2 regions of the Streptomyces krungchingensis genome follow, and region 1 is predicted to be linked to the other one. Evidence: predicted binding sites of a transcription regulator. Region 1 holds the regulator's gene; the other holds the start of a gene.
The links. Region 1 encodes HrcA, which represses chaperone genes, less so after heat shock. Its sites were predicted from a motif close to TTNGCACTCNGNNNNNCNGAGTGCNAA; they were not measured.
Positions count from the first base shown of each region.

Region 2: a site for HrcA is predicted at 3,081-3,107, ahead of groL (chaperonin GroEL). Genes of this name have one in related genera too.

Region 1 covers NZ_JBPUKY010000001.1:3,959,008-3,965,219, forward strand. Annotated here, with positions in the region: gene ACSYGO_RS17585 (hypothetical protein) at 1-435, opposite strand, end outside; gene ACSYGO_RS17590 (VOC family protein) at 583-975, opposite strand; gene ACSYGO_RS17595 (16S rRNA (uracil(1498)-N(3))-methyltransferase) at 994-1,743, opposite strand; gene ACSYGO_RS17600 (nitronate monooxygenase) at 1,740-2,873, opposite strand; gene dnaJ (molecular chaperone DnaJ) at 2,996-4,132, opposite strand; gene hrcA (heat-inducible transcriptional repressor HrcA) at 4,133-5,152, opposite strand; gene ACSYGO_RS17615 (MBL fold metallo-hydrolase) at 5,323-6,057, shown strand; gene ACSYGO_RS17620 (DUF3097 domain-containing protein) at 6,103-6,212, shown strand, end outside.
Region 2 covers NZ_JBPUKY010000001.1:5,093,694-5,099,905, forward strand. Annotated here, with positions in the region: gene ACSYGO_RS22350 (NADH:flavin oxidoreductase) at 1-1,066, opposite strand, end outside; gene groL (chaperonin GroEL) at 1,330-2,952, opposite strand; gene ACSYGO_RS22360 (cold-shock protein) at 3,288-3,494, opposite strand; gene ACSYGO_RS22365 (MoaD/ThiS family protein) at 3,991-4,266, opposite strand; gene thrC (threonine synthase) at 4,263-5,549, opposite strand; SAM riboswitch class I at 5,567-5,725, opposite strand; gene ACSYGO_RS22375 (glucosyl-3-phosphoglycerate synthase) at 5,983-6,212, shown strand, end outside.

The DNA.
Region 1 (6,212 bases):
GTCGCAGTTCCCGAGGCCCCGCACGTGGAACCACTCCTTGCCGCCGACGGTCGCGACGAGGTCGCCGCGCACGCAGGCGCCGTCGACGGCCCGGGTGACCCGGCCCTTGACGGTGATCTCCCGCCCGTCGTCCGACTGTCCCTGGCAGTCGACGGAGGCGACCGTGTTCTCCGTCGGCCGGGGCGACTTGCCGGGCGTGTAGGCCTTGTTGTTGCCGCCGTAGGAGGCGGTGCAGCTGAGCCAGCGCACGTTCACGTGCTGCCGTTCGAGCTCCTTGGTGGCGGTCTTGTCGGTCGTGTACGCGACCGCCGCCGGGCTCAGCCCGTCCACCGGGTCGCAGGCGGCCACACCGAAGATCCCGGCCGCCGCGAACCCGGCCGCCAGCAGTACCTGTCGACGCCCCGCCCGGCGCCCTGTACGCCTCAAAGCCCCCATGAACGGCAGCGTGCCACTCTCCCGGCGGCCGCGGTAGACCGCATGCGGACACTGCGTGGAGTGCACCGCCCGTCCGTGCGATTCCGGTTCGAGCGCCCGCGCCAGGGCCGAACGCGCGGGCGAACGCGGGTACTTCCTCCCGGGACGTCAGCCCAGGAGGAGCAGCCACTCCTGGAGCTCCACCAGATTTCCCTCGGGGTCCTTGAGGTGGGCGACGCGCATCCGCTCGGTCATGGGGGCCGGGCCGTGCAGGATCGTCGCGCCGCGCGAGGTGATCTGCTCGCAGTACGCGTCCAGGTCGTCCACCCGCAGCACGACCAGCGAGCGGTGACCGGTCGCCAGATCGCCCAGCTCACCGAGGACCTCGGCCATCATCGAGCGGTCCTGTATGGCGATGCCCGCCGAGCCGGTGGAGGGGCTGAACTTCTCGTAGGGGCCCTCGGCCGAGCCCGACTGGGGCTTGAGGCCGAGGACGTCCGCGTAGAAGTGGTAGCAGGCGGCGAAGTCGGAGACGAGCAGCCGTACTTGGGCGAGTTCCAAGGCGATCCCCCGTGCGTGTCAGGACCAGCGGCCGGTGCGTGCCAGCAGCAGCGCCGTCGCCACCGTCCCGGCGGTCGATGTGCGCAGAACGGTACGCCCCAGGTGGAACGTCCGCGCCCCCGCCCCGGTGAAGATCTCGACCTCCTCGGGGGAGATCCCTCCCTCGGGTCCCACCACCAGCACGATCTCCCCGGCGGTGGGCAGGTCCGCCGTGGCGAACGGCTCGGTGCCCAGCTCCGTGTCCTCGTGCAGCACCGCCGCCAGATCGGCTTTGGCGAGAAGTGCGGCAACCTGCCCGGTCGTCATCGCGTCCGCGACGTCGGGGAAGCGGACCCGGCGGGACTGCTTGCCGGCCTCCCGGGCCGTGGCCCGCCACTTGGCGAGCGACTTCGCCCCGCGGTCGCCCTTCCACTGGGTGATGCAGCGGGAGGCCGCCCAGGGGACGATCGCGTCCACACCGGTCTCCGTCATGGTCTCGACGGCGAGTTCGCCCCGGTCGCCCTTGGGGAGGGCCTGTACGACGGTGATGCGCGGCTGCTCCGCGGGCTCCTCGATGACCGAGTCCATCCGGACGACCAGCCGGTCCTTGCCCTCGGTGTCGAGCACCACGCACTCCGCGTGGCGTCCGGCCCCGTCGGTGAGGACGACGTCCTCACCGGGGCGCAGCCGCTTCACCGAGACGGCGTGCCGGCCCTCGGGGCCGTCGAGGACGTAGCGTCCGTCGTCGCCCGCGTCGAAGTGCTCGACCACGAACACCGGTGCCGTCATCGGCCCGCACCCGCTTCCTCGTCCGGGAACGCCGACGTGTCCGGGCCCGGCAGGCCCGACAGCCCGGGCGCCGCCGACAACGCTGTCCGGGCGGCGGCGAGTTCGGCGCTCAGCACCTCCACCAGCCGGGCGGCGGGCAGCTCCCGCGCCATGCGGTGGCCCTGGCCGGCCCACAGCGCCATGCCCTGCGCGTCGCCCGCCCGGGCAGCCGCCTTGCGCAGCGGCGAGGTCAGATGGTGGACCTCGGGGTAGGCGGCGGGCGCGTACGGCCCGTGCTCGCGCAGGAACCGGTTGACGAGTCCGCGCGCGGGGCGGCCGGAGAACGCCCGCGTCAGCTCCGTACGGACGTAGAGCGGATTGGTCAGCGCCTGCTTGTGCACGGCGTTCGCGCCGGACTCGTGGGTGGCGAGGAACGCGGTGCCGAGCTGGGCGGCGCTCGCGCCGGCCGCGAGGGCGGCGGCGATCTGGCTGCCGCGCATGATGCCGCCGGCCGCGACGATCGGGATCCGCACGGTCTCGCGGACCTGCGCGATCAGCGAGAGCAGACCGATGCCGGTGCCGTCCGTCTCCGGGTTGTCGCGGTGGGTGCCCTGGTGGCCGCCCGCCTCGACGCCCTGCACGACGACGGCGTCGGCGCCCGCCCGCTGCACCGCGAGGGCCTCCTCGGCCGTGGTCGCGGCGATCAGGGTGAGGGTGCCGACGCGGGCGAGGGACTCCAGGACCTCGGGGGCGGGGCAGCCGAAGTGGAAGGAGACCACCGGCACCGGGTTGTCGAGGAGGACGGCGAGCTTGGCGTCGTAGCCGTCGTCGCGGCCGCTGTCCGGGTCACCGAGCTCGGTCTCGTACCAGGCGGCCTCTCCGGCGAGCTGGTTGGCGTACACCTCGACGGCCGACCGGTCCGCGTACTCGGGCTGCGGCATGAAGAGGTTCACGCCGAAGGGCTGGGACGTGAGTCCGCGCAGCTGCTTGATCTCCTGGTACATGCCGTCGGCGGTCTTGTACCCGGCCGCCAGGAAACCGAGTCCGCCGGCCTCGGACACCGCCGCCGCGAGCTGCGGCACGGAGACGCCGCCCGCCATGGGGGCCTGCACGATCGGCAGCGGGAAGAGATCGGTCAGCGCGGAGGACATGACCGCATGTTGTCACGTCGCCCGTACAAGTCCGAATCCGCCCTTCCGCCTGTCCGGAACCGGCCGGAAGGGCACCTGGTCAGCGCCCTCCGCGGCTGCGGTCCCGGCTCTCGACGGTCGCGTCAGCGGCCGTTGAACGCGTCCTTCAGACGCGAGAACAGACCCTGCTGGCCGGGCTGGAACTGCCCCGTGGGCCGCTCCTCGCCGCGCAGCTTCGCCAGTTCGCGCAGCAGCCGCTCCTGCTCGGGGTCGAGCTTGGTCGGCGTGGTGACCTCGACATGGACGATCAGGTCGCCGCGGCCGCCGCCGCGCAGGTGCGTGACGCCCCGCCCGTGCAGCGGGATCGACTGCCCGGACTGCGTGCCCGGACGGATGTCGACCTCCTCCAGGCCGTCGAGCGTCTCCAGCGGCACCTTCGTGCCGAGGGACGCCGCGGTCATCGGGATGGTGACCGTGCAGTGCAGGTCGTCGCCGCGCCGCTGGAAGACGTTGTGCGGCAGTTCGTGGATCTCCACGTACAGGTCGCCGGCGGGGCCGCCGCCGGGGCCGACCTCGCCCTCGCCCGCGAGCTGGATCCGGGTGCCGTTGTCGACACCGGCCGGGATCTTCACCGTGAGGGTGCGCCGGGAGCGGACCCGGCCGTCGCCCGCGCACTCGGGGCACGGGGTCGGGACGACGGTGCCGAAGCCCTGGCACTGCGGGCAGGGGCGGGAGGTCATGACCTGGCCCAGGAAGGACCGGGTGACCTGGGAGACCTCACCACGGCCACGGCACATGTCGCAGGTCTGCGCGGAGGTGCCCGGAGCGGCGCCCTCGCCGTTGCAGGTGGCGCAGACGACGGCCGTGTCGACCTGGATGTCCTTCGTGGTGCCGAAGGCCGCCTCGTCCAGCTCGATCTCCAGACGGATCATGGCGTCCTGGCCCCGGCGGGTGCGCGAGCGCGGTCCGCGCTGCGACGCCGTGCCGAAGAAGGCGTCCATGATGTCCGAGAAGTTCCCGAAGCCACCGGCGCCGAAGCCGCCCGCGCCTCCGCCGCCCGCCTGGGACAGCGGGTCGCCGCCGAGGTCGTAGACCTGCTTCTTCTGCGGGTCCGACAACACCTCGTAGGCGGCGTTGATCTCCTTGAACCGCTCCTGCGTCTTCGGATCGGGGTTGACGTCCGGATGCAGCTCGCGCGCGAGCCTCCGGAACGCCTTCTTGATCTCGTCCTGGGAAGCGTCGCGGCGCACGCCGAGCACGGCGTAGTAGTCCGTGGCCACTTACGACTCCGCCAGGATCTGTCCGACGTACCGTGCCACCGCTCGTACCGCTCCCATCGTTCCCGGGTAATCCATGCGGGTCGGGCCGACCACGCCGAGTTTGGCTACTGCCTCGCCGCCCGAACCGTAGCCGACGGAGACCACGGACGTGGAGTTGAGTCCCTCGTACGCGTTCTCGTGCCCGATTCGCACGGTCATGCTCGAATCCCCGGCCTCCCCAAGCAACTTGAGGAGCACGACCTGCTCCTCCAGCGCTTCGAGCACCGGCCGGATGGTGAGAGGGAAGTCATGTCCGAAGCGGGTGAGATTGGCGGTGCCGCCGATCATCAGCCGCTCCTCGGTCTCCTCGACGAGTGTCTCCAGGAGGGTGGAGAGCACCGTGGCGACCGTACCGCGGTCCTCGGGCTCCTCGAATGCCTCCGGGAGGTCCTGCACGAGCTGCGGGACGTCCGCGAAACGGCGGCCCGCGACCCGGCTGTTGAGCCGCGCCCGCAGGTCCGCGAGCGACATCTCGCCGAACGGCGCGGGACAGTCGATCATGCGCTGTTCGACCCGCCCGGTGTCCGTGATCAGGACGAGCATGACGCGCGCCGGGGCGAGCGACAGAAGCTCCACGTGCCGCACGGTGGAGCGGGTCAGGGACGGGTACTGCACGACGGCGACCTGCCGGGTGAGCTGCGCGAGCAGCCGCACGGTCCGGGCCACGACGTCGTCGAGGTCGACCGCGCCGTCGAGGAAGTTCTGGATGGCCCGCCGCTCGGGCGCCGTCATCGGCTTGACCCCGGCGAGCTTGTCGACGAAGAGCCGGTAGCCCTTGTCGGTGGGGATGCGCCCGGCACTGGTGTGCGGCTGGGCGATGTACCCCTCGTCCTCCAGGGCCGCCATGTCGTTGCGCACGGTCGCGGGCGAGACGCCGAGCCGGTGCCGCTCGGTGAGCGCCTTGGAACCGACCGGCTCCTCGGTGCCCACGTAGTCCTGGACGATGGCGCGCAGCACTTCGAGCCTGCGTTCACTGAGCATCGCGCACACCTCCAGTAGTCGGCTCCGTGGTCTTCGTGGCCCCTGGCCTGGCACTCAGCGCACGCGAGTGCCAGCGTTCCCCGGCCCAGTGTACGGCTGTGAGGTACGGCCCGGGCAAGGGCCGGCCTGCGATGTCGTGCTCACCACGTCCGCACGGCTAGCGTCTCCGTATGAGCGTGACTTGGGAAGAGCCGGGGTGGGAAAGAGTGACACCCCGGGTCGGGCGACGGCGGCTCCCGGTCTGGGACTGCACCGTCGGGCTCGTGGTGGGCGAGGACGCCGCGCTCGTGATCGACGCCGGGTCGAGCCTCGGGGAGGGCGCACGACTGCGCGCCGAGGCGCTGCGGCTGCTCGGACCCGGCCGCAGAGTGACGCACCTCGCACTGACGCACCCGCACTTCGACCACGTCTTCGGGGCGGCCGCGTTCTCGGGGGTGGAGGTCTTCGGGGCGGTCGGGCTGGACACGGTCCTCGCGCACGGGCGTGACGAACTGCGCGCGGACGCGGTGCGCCACGGCCTCGCACCGAGCGCGGCGGCCGAGGCGGCGGACCTTCTGGTGCACCCCCGGCACACGGTGTCCGGCGAGTGGACGCTCGACCTCGGCGGTGTCCAGGTCCTGCTGGCGAACGTGGGCCCGGGACACACCGCGCACGATCTCGCGGTCCTGGTCCCCGGCGGGCCGGGCGGACCGGAGACCGTCTTCTGCGGCGATCTGGTGGAGGAGTCGGGCGAACCCCAGGCGGGTCCCGACGCGATCCCCTCACACTGGCCGGCCGCCCTGGACCGGCTGCTCGACCTGGGCGGCGAGGACGCGGTGTACGTGCCCGGTCACGGAGCGACGGTGGACGCGGCGTTCGTGCGCGCCCAGCGGGACGCGCTGGCGGCGCGTTTCGGCGTGTCGTAGCGATCTCCCCCGCACGGCCCCGCCGCTTCTCCTATCGTCATCCGAATGCGCCAGTACTCTCCCGACCTGACTCCGCCGTGGAAGAAGCCCAAGCCCGTGCCGGAGGTCGCGGCGGACCCGGGTCTGGTGGTCGAGGAGCCCGGTACCGGCTTCTG
Region 2 (6,212 bases), 1.1 Mb from region 1:
CGTCGAGGACCTTCGCCGCCCACTGCGGGTCCTGGAGCAGCGCACGGCCGACGGCGACGAGGTCGAACTCGTCGCGCTCCAGGCGGTCCAGCAGGTTGTCGAGGCCGGCCACCGGGGCGCCCTCGCCCTGGAACGCCTTGATGAAGTCGCCGTCCAGGCCCACCGAGCCGACGGTGATGGTGGGCTTGCCGGTCAGCTTCTTCGTCCAGCCGGCCAGGTTCAGGTCCGAGCCGTCGAACTCCGGGAGCCAGTAACGGCGGGTGGAGGCGTGGAAGGCGTCCACACCGGCCGCGGCGAGCGGCGTGAGGATCCCGTCCAGCTCCTCCGGCGTCTCGGCGAGCCGGGCATCGTACGCCTGCTGCTTCCACTGCGAGTAGCGGAAGAGGACGGGGAAGTCCGGCGAGACGGCCGCGCGGACGGCGGCCACGATCTCGGCCGCGAACTTCGTGCGCGCCACCGGGTCGCCGCCGTAGGCGTCCGTGCGGCGGTTGGTGCCCTCCCACAGGAACTGGTCTATGAGGTAGCCGTGGGCGCCGTGCAGCTCGACGCCGTCGAAGCCGATGCGCTCCGCGGCGGCGGCGGACTCGGCGAACGCCTCGACGACGTCGTCGAGGTCCTGCTGGGTCATGGCCTTGCCGGTGACGTCCGCGCCGGCCGAGGTGAGGCCGGAGGGGCCGACCGCGGGGGCGTCGGCGAACGGCGGCTCGCCCGCGTTGCGGACCATGCCGATGTGCCACAGCTGGGGCACGATCGTGCCGCCCGCCGCGTGCACGGCGTCCGCGACCTTCGTCCAGCCCTCCAGCTGCTCCGCGCCGTGGAAGCGCGGCACCCGGTCGCTCTGCCCGGCCGAGTCGTGGCCCACGTAGGTGCCCTCGGTGACGATGAGGCCGACGCCCGCGGCGGCGCGGCGGGCGTAGTAGCCGATGACGTCCTCGCCCGGGACTCCACCGGGGGAGAACATGCGGGTCATCGGGGCCATCACGATCCGGTTGGGGACGGTCAGCCCGTTCAGGGAAACGGGCCGGGACAGGATCTCTGCGGCGCGGGAGGCGGCGGTGTCGCTCACGGAGCGGTCTCCTTGGGGGTCGGAGAGGCGTCACTCTGACGCCGAGCGGGACATTCCGGGTGGTATGTGCACATGCATCAACCACCCCTCCACGACAACCCGCGAACCCCGGCCCCGCATTCCGCCGCACCCGCACGACACCTGTGATCCCGGCCACGCCCCACCGGGGACACAGCCGGACCGCGCACCCGAAAACGCCCGAGGGCGGCACCCTGGAAAGGGTGCCGCCCTCGGAACGAAGGACGGTGATCGACCGGGGTCGATCAGAAGTCCATGTCACCGCCCGGCATGCCGCCCGGAGCGGCCGCGGCGGCCTTCTCCGGCTTGTCGGCGATGACGGCCTCGGTGGTGAGGAACAGCGCGGCGATGGAGGCGGCGTTCTGCAGGGCAGAGCGGGTCACCTTCGCCGGGTCGATGATGCCCTCGGCGATCATGTCGACGTACTCGCCGGTCGCGGCGTTCAGACCGTGGCCGACGGCCAGGTTGCGCACCTTCTCGACGACGACGCCGCCCTCGAGGCCGCCGTTGACGGCGATCTGCTTGAGCGGGGCCTCCAGCGCGAGCTTCACGGCGTTGGCGCCGGTCGCCTCGTCACCGTCGAGCTCCAGCTTCTCGAACACCTGGGAGGCCTGGAGCAGGGCCACGCCACCACCGGCGACGATGCCCTCCTCGACGGCCGCCTTCGCGTTGCGGACGGCGTCCTCGATGCGGTGCTTGCGCTCCTTGAGCTCGACCTCGGTGGCGGCACCGGCCTTGATGACGGCCACGCCGCCGGCCAGCTTCGCCAGACGCTCCTGGAGCTTCTCGCGGTCGTAGTCCGAGTCGGAGTTCTCGATCTCGGCACGGATCTGGTTGACCCGGCCGGCGACCTGGTCGGCAGAGCCGGCGCCGTCGACGATCGTGGTCTCGTCCTTGGTGATGACGACCTTGCGGGCGCGGCCCAGCAGGTCCAGACCCGCGTTCTCCAGCTTGAGGCCGACCTCCTCGGAGATGACCTCGCCGCCCGTGAGGATGGCGATGTCGCCGAGCATGGCCTTGCGGCGGTCACCGAAGCCCGGAGCCTTGACGGCGACGGACTTGAAGGTGCCACGGATCTTGTTGACGACCAGGGTCGACAGGGCCTCGCCCTCGACGTCCTCGGCGATGATCAGCAGCGGCTTGCCGGACTGCATGACCTTCTCGAGGAGCGGCAGCAGGTCCTTGACGTTGCTGATCTTCGAGTTGGCGATCAGGATGTACGGGTCGTCGAGGACGGCCTCCATACGCTCCATGTCGGTGGCGAAGTACGCCGAGATGTAGCCCTTGTCGAAGCGCATACCCTCGGTGAGCTCCAGCTCCAGACCGAAGGTCTGGGACTCCTCGACGGTGATGACGCCTTCCTTGCCGACCTTGTCCATGGCCTCGGCGATGAGCTCGCCGATCTGGGTGTCGGCGGCGGAGATGGAGGCCGTGGAAGCGATCTGCTCCTTGGTCTCGACATCCTTCGCCTGCTCCAGCAGCGCACCGGAGACGGCCTCGACGGCCTTCTCGATGCCGCGCTTGAGGGCCATGGGGTTGGCGCCGGCGGCGACGTTGCGCAGGCCCTCGCGGACCAGGGCCTGGGCGAGGACGGTCGCGGTCGTCGTACCGTCACCGGCGACGTCGTCGGTCTTCTTCGCGACTTCCTTGACCAGCTCGGCGCCGATCTTCTCGTACGGGTCCTCCAGCTCGATCTCCTTGGCGATGGACACACCATCGTTGGTGATCGTGGGGGCGCCCCACTTCTTCTCAAGGACGACGTTGCGGCCCTTGGGGCCGAGGGTCACCTTGACGGCGTCGGCGAGCTGGTTCATACCGCGCTCAAGGCCGCGCCGTGCCTCCTCGTCGAACGCGATGATCTTGGCCATGTGAAGTGGTCCTCCCGGACTGGGGTGGAAAGCTCACAGGACCGCGCTGGCGCCCGCGACGGACGGCCTGCATGCCTCGTGGTTCCTTGCCCCACCCGGCCTGCGGGCCTCACCGACCCGGTCCTTCGTTGTCACTCTCACCTTCAGAGTGCTAACGCCAATGATTAGCACTCGCCCCTGTCGAGTGCAAGCGGCTCCAGCGGATCCCCAGGTGAACACAGGGGCGCACGGGAGCGGACCGCGGGACGGACCCCGGACCGCGGACAGACCGAAGGGCCCGTACCCCATGGGGATACGAGCCCTTCGTCACGTCGAACAATCAGTCGGCGCGTGCTTCAGCCGGCAGCCAAACGGACCATGTCCGCCTGCGGCCCCTTCTGACCCTGCGAGATCTCGAACTCGACCCGCTGGCCCTCTTCAAGGGTGCGGTAGCCGTCCATCTGAATCGCGCTGTAGTGGACGAATACATCCGCACCACCGTCGACCGCGATGAAGCCGTACCCCTTCTCCGCGTTGAACCACTTGACGGTGCCCTGAGCCATGCCTAACTCCCCTATTACTGGCCCTTGCACAGATCCACACTTCGCGGATCCGGGTCAGACCTCACCCCCCAACGGTTGGGGGTGTGCGCCGGAACGCGTCGACCGCGGCTGAATGTATCTGCCCAACTGCCGTCTGCAACAGGTCAATCGGACGAGAATTCTGGGCACGGCCGATCGGGAATATGCGGAGAATGTGCGAAGATTCAGGGCAAGTCGGGCCCCGTAAATGCCATAAACGGCTCAAAAAGGCGGGGCACTTTGGCTACTTCTTGTCGGGTGCCGCACAGGTACTCATATGCGTCCGGCATGAAATGCCAAGCGGGTTCCCCAACTGTACCGTGCTCAACCATGCAGAATTGCCCCCTCCGTTTCTCTCACGGAGGGGGCAATTCGATGAACTCTCGGTGATGGGCATTACCCTGGGTAAGGATCTCACCCTCGGTGACGGCCGTCCGCGGGCCTCGCGCCCGGCCGCCGGCACGTCACCGCTCAGGCGTCAGCCGCCGGCGACGGCCGGGATGATCGAGACGCCCGCACCGTCCGGCGTCGCCGTCTCGAGCCCCTGCTCGAACCGCACGTCGTCGTCGTTGACGTAGACGTTGACGAAGCGGCGCAGCTTGCCCTGGTCGTCCAGGACGCGCGCGGAGATGCCCGTGTGGTTCTTCTCCAGGTCGGCGATGACCTCGGCGAGGGTCGCGCCCTCGGCGCTCACCTCGGCCAGGCCGCCGGTGTAGGTGCGCAGGATGGTGGGGATGCGGACGTTGACGCTCATGATGCGAGGCCAGCCTCTCGGAAGGAGTCCAGGTTCGGGCGGATGGTCGCGGTCAGGCCGGTGTCCGAGGCCACCGCGTCCAGGGTCTTGAGGCCGTCGCCGGTGTTCAGCACGACCGTGGTCAGGGCCGGGTCGAGCAGACCGTTCTCGATCAGCTTGCGGGTGACGCCGACGGTCACACCACCGGCCGTCTCCGCGAAGATGCCCTCGGTGCGCGCCAGCAGCTTGATCGCGTCGACGATCTGCTCGTCGTTCACGTCCTCCACCGCACCGCCGGTGCGCCGCGCGATGTCGAGCACGTACGGACCGTCGGCCGGGTTGCCGATGGCCAGCGACTTGGCGATGGTGTCCGGCTTCTGCGGGCGGACGACGTCCTGCCCGGCCTTGTAGGCGACGGAGACCGGCGAGCAGCCCTCGGCCTGGGCGCCGAAGATCTTGTACGGCCTGTCCTCGACGAGGCCGAGCTTGATCAGCTCCTGGAGACCCTTGTCGATCTTCGTCAGCTGGGAGCCGGAGGCGATCGGGACGACCAGCTGGTCCGGGAGCTTCCAGCCGAGCTGCTCGCAGATCTCGTACGCGAGGGTCTTGGAGCCCTCCGCGTAGTACGGGCGCAGGTTGACGTTGACGAAGCCCCAGCCCTCGCCGGCCGGGTCGCCGATCAGCTCGGAGCAGAAGCGGTTCACGTCGTCGTAGTTGCCCTGGATGCCGACGAGTTCGCCGCCGTAGACCGCGGCCATGACGACCTTGCCCTGCTCCAGGTCGTGCGGGATGAACACGCAGGAGCGGAAGCCGGCGCGGGCCGCGGCGGCGCCGACGGCGCCCGCGAGGTTGCCGGTGGAGGAGCAGGACAGGGTGGTGAAGCCGAAGGCGCGGGCGGCCTCCAGGGCCTGCGCGACGACGCGGTCCTTGAAGGAGTGCGTCGGGTTGCCGGAGTCGTCCTTCACGTAGAGGCCGCCGGTCACGCCCAGTTCGCGGGCGAGGTTGTCGGCCTTGACGAGCTTGGTCCAGCCGGGGTTGATGTTCGGCTTCTCGGCGACGTCCGCGGGGACGGGCAGCAGGGGGGCGTAGCGCCAGATGTTCGCGGGGCCCGCTTCGATGCGCTTGCGGAGTTCCTCGGCGTCGTAGGCCGAGTAGTCGTACGCGATCTCCAGCGGGCCGAAACACTCCTCGCAGGCGAAGACCGGGCCGAGGGGCACGCGGTGGCCGCACTCCCGGCACGAGAGGGCGGCGGCGGGACCGAGGTCGACGGAGTTCGTGGTGGTTGCAACTGTCTGCGCAGCCATGGAGGCGAGGCCCTTTCTCCTCATCTTCCTCACGACGCATCTCGCCGTGAGACGGATTTGGCACCTTCCCGAGCCGGGAGCCTCGCGGTGCGATCGAGATGTCGATCGGTACGAGACCGGCTGGAGGGTTGCCGGGGCTTCATCGGGCCGTATCCCTCTGCCCCTCTGGATGAGCGGTATTTGATTGTTTGACTGTTGAACTGCTTACGCGCCGACGATCCAGGACATGCGATGGTCATCCGCGTTGTTCAAGACTGTAACCGACGGCCAGGACAGTTGAACCAGTCGTCCGAACCGCGAGACGACCCCAGGGGGTTTCGTTTGGATCTCGCGGACCCGGGCTGATCCGAACCGAACCCCCTAGCCGATCAGCCGCTGCCACGGCGGGCATGCCGATGAGAGCATGTGATCAAACAGTGAGGAGCCGCAGACTGTGCTGGAAGAAGTTGAGCGCTGGCTGGGCACACGCTCCTGGTCCGTGTCCGATCGCCCGCTCCACAAGCTCATGGCCGCGAAACGCGCCACCAGTTCGACGGTCAGTGTGGTCCTGCCCGCCCTCGACGAGGAGGAGACGGTCGGCGACATCGTCGCGATCATCCGTCACGACCTGATGGAACAGGTCCCCCTCGTCGACGAGATCGTCGTCGTCGACTCGGGCTCCAC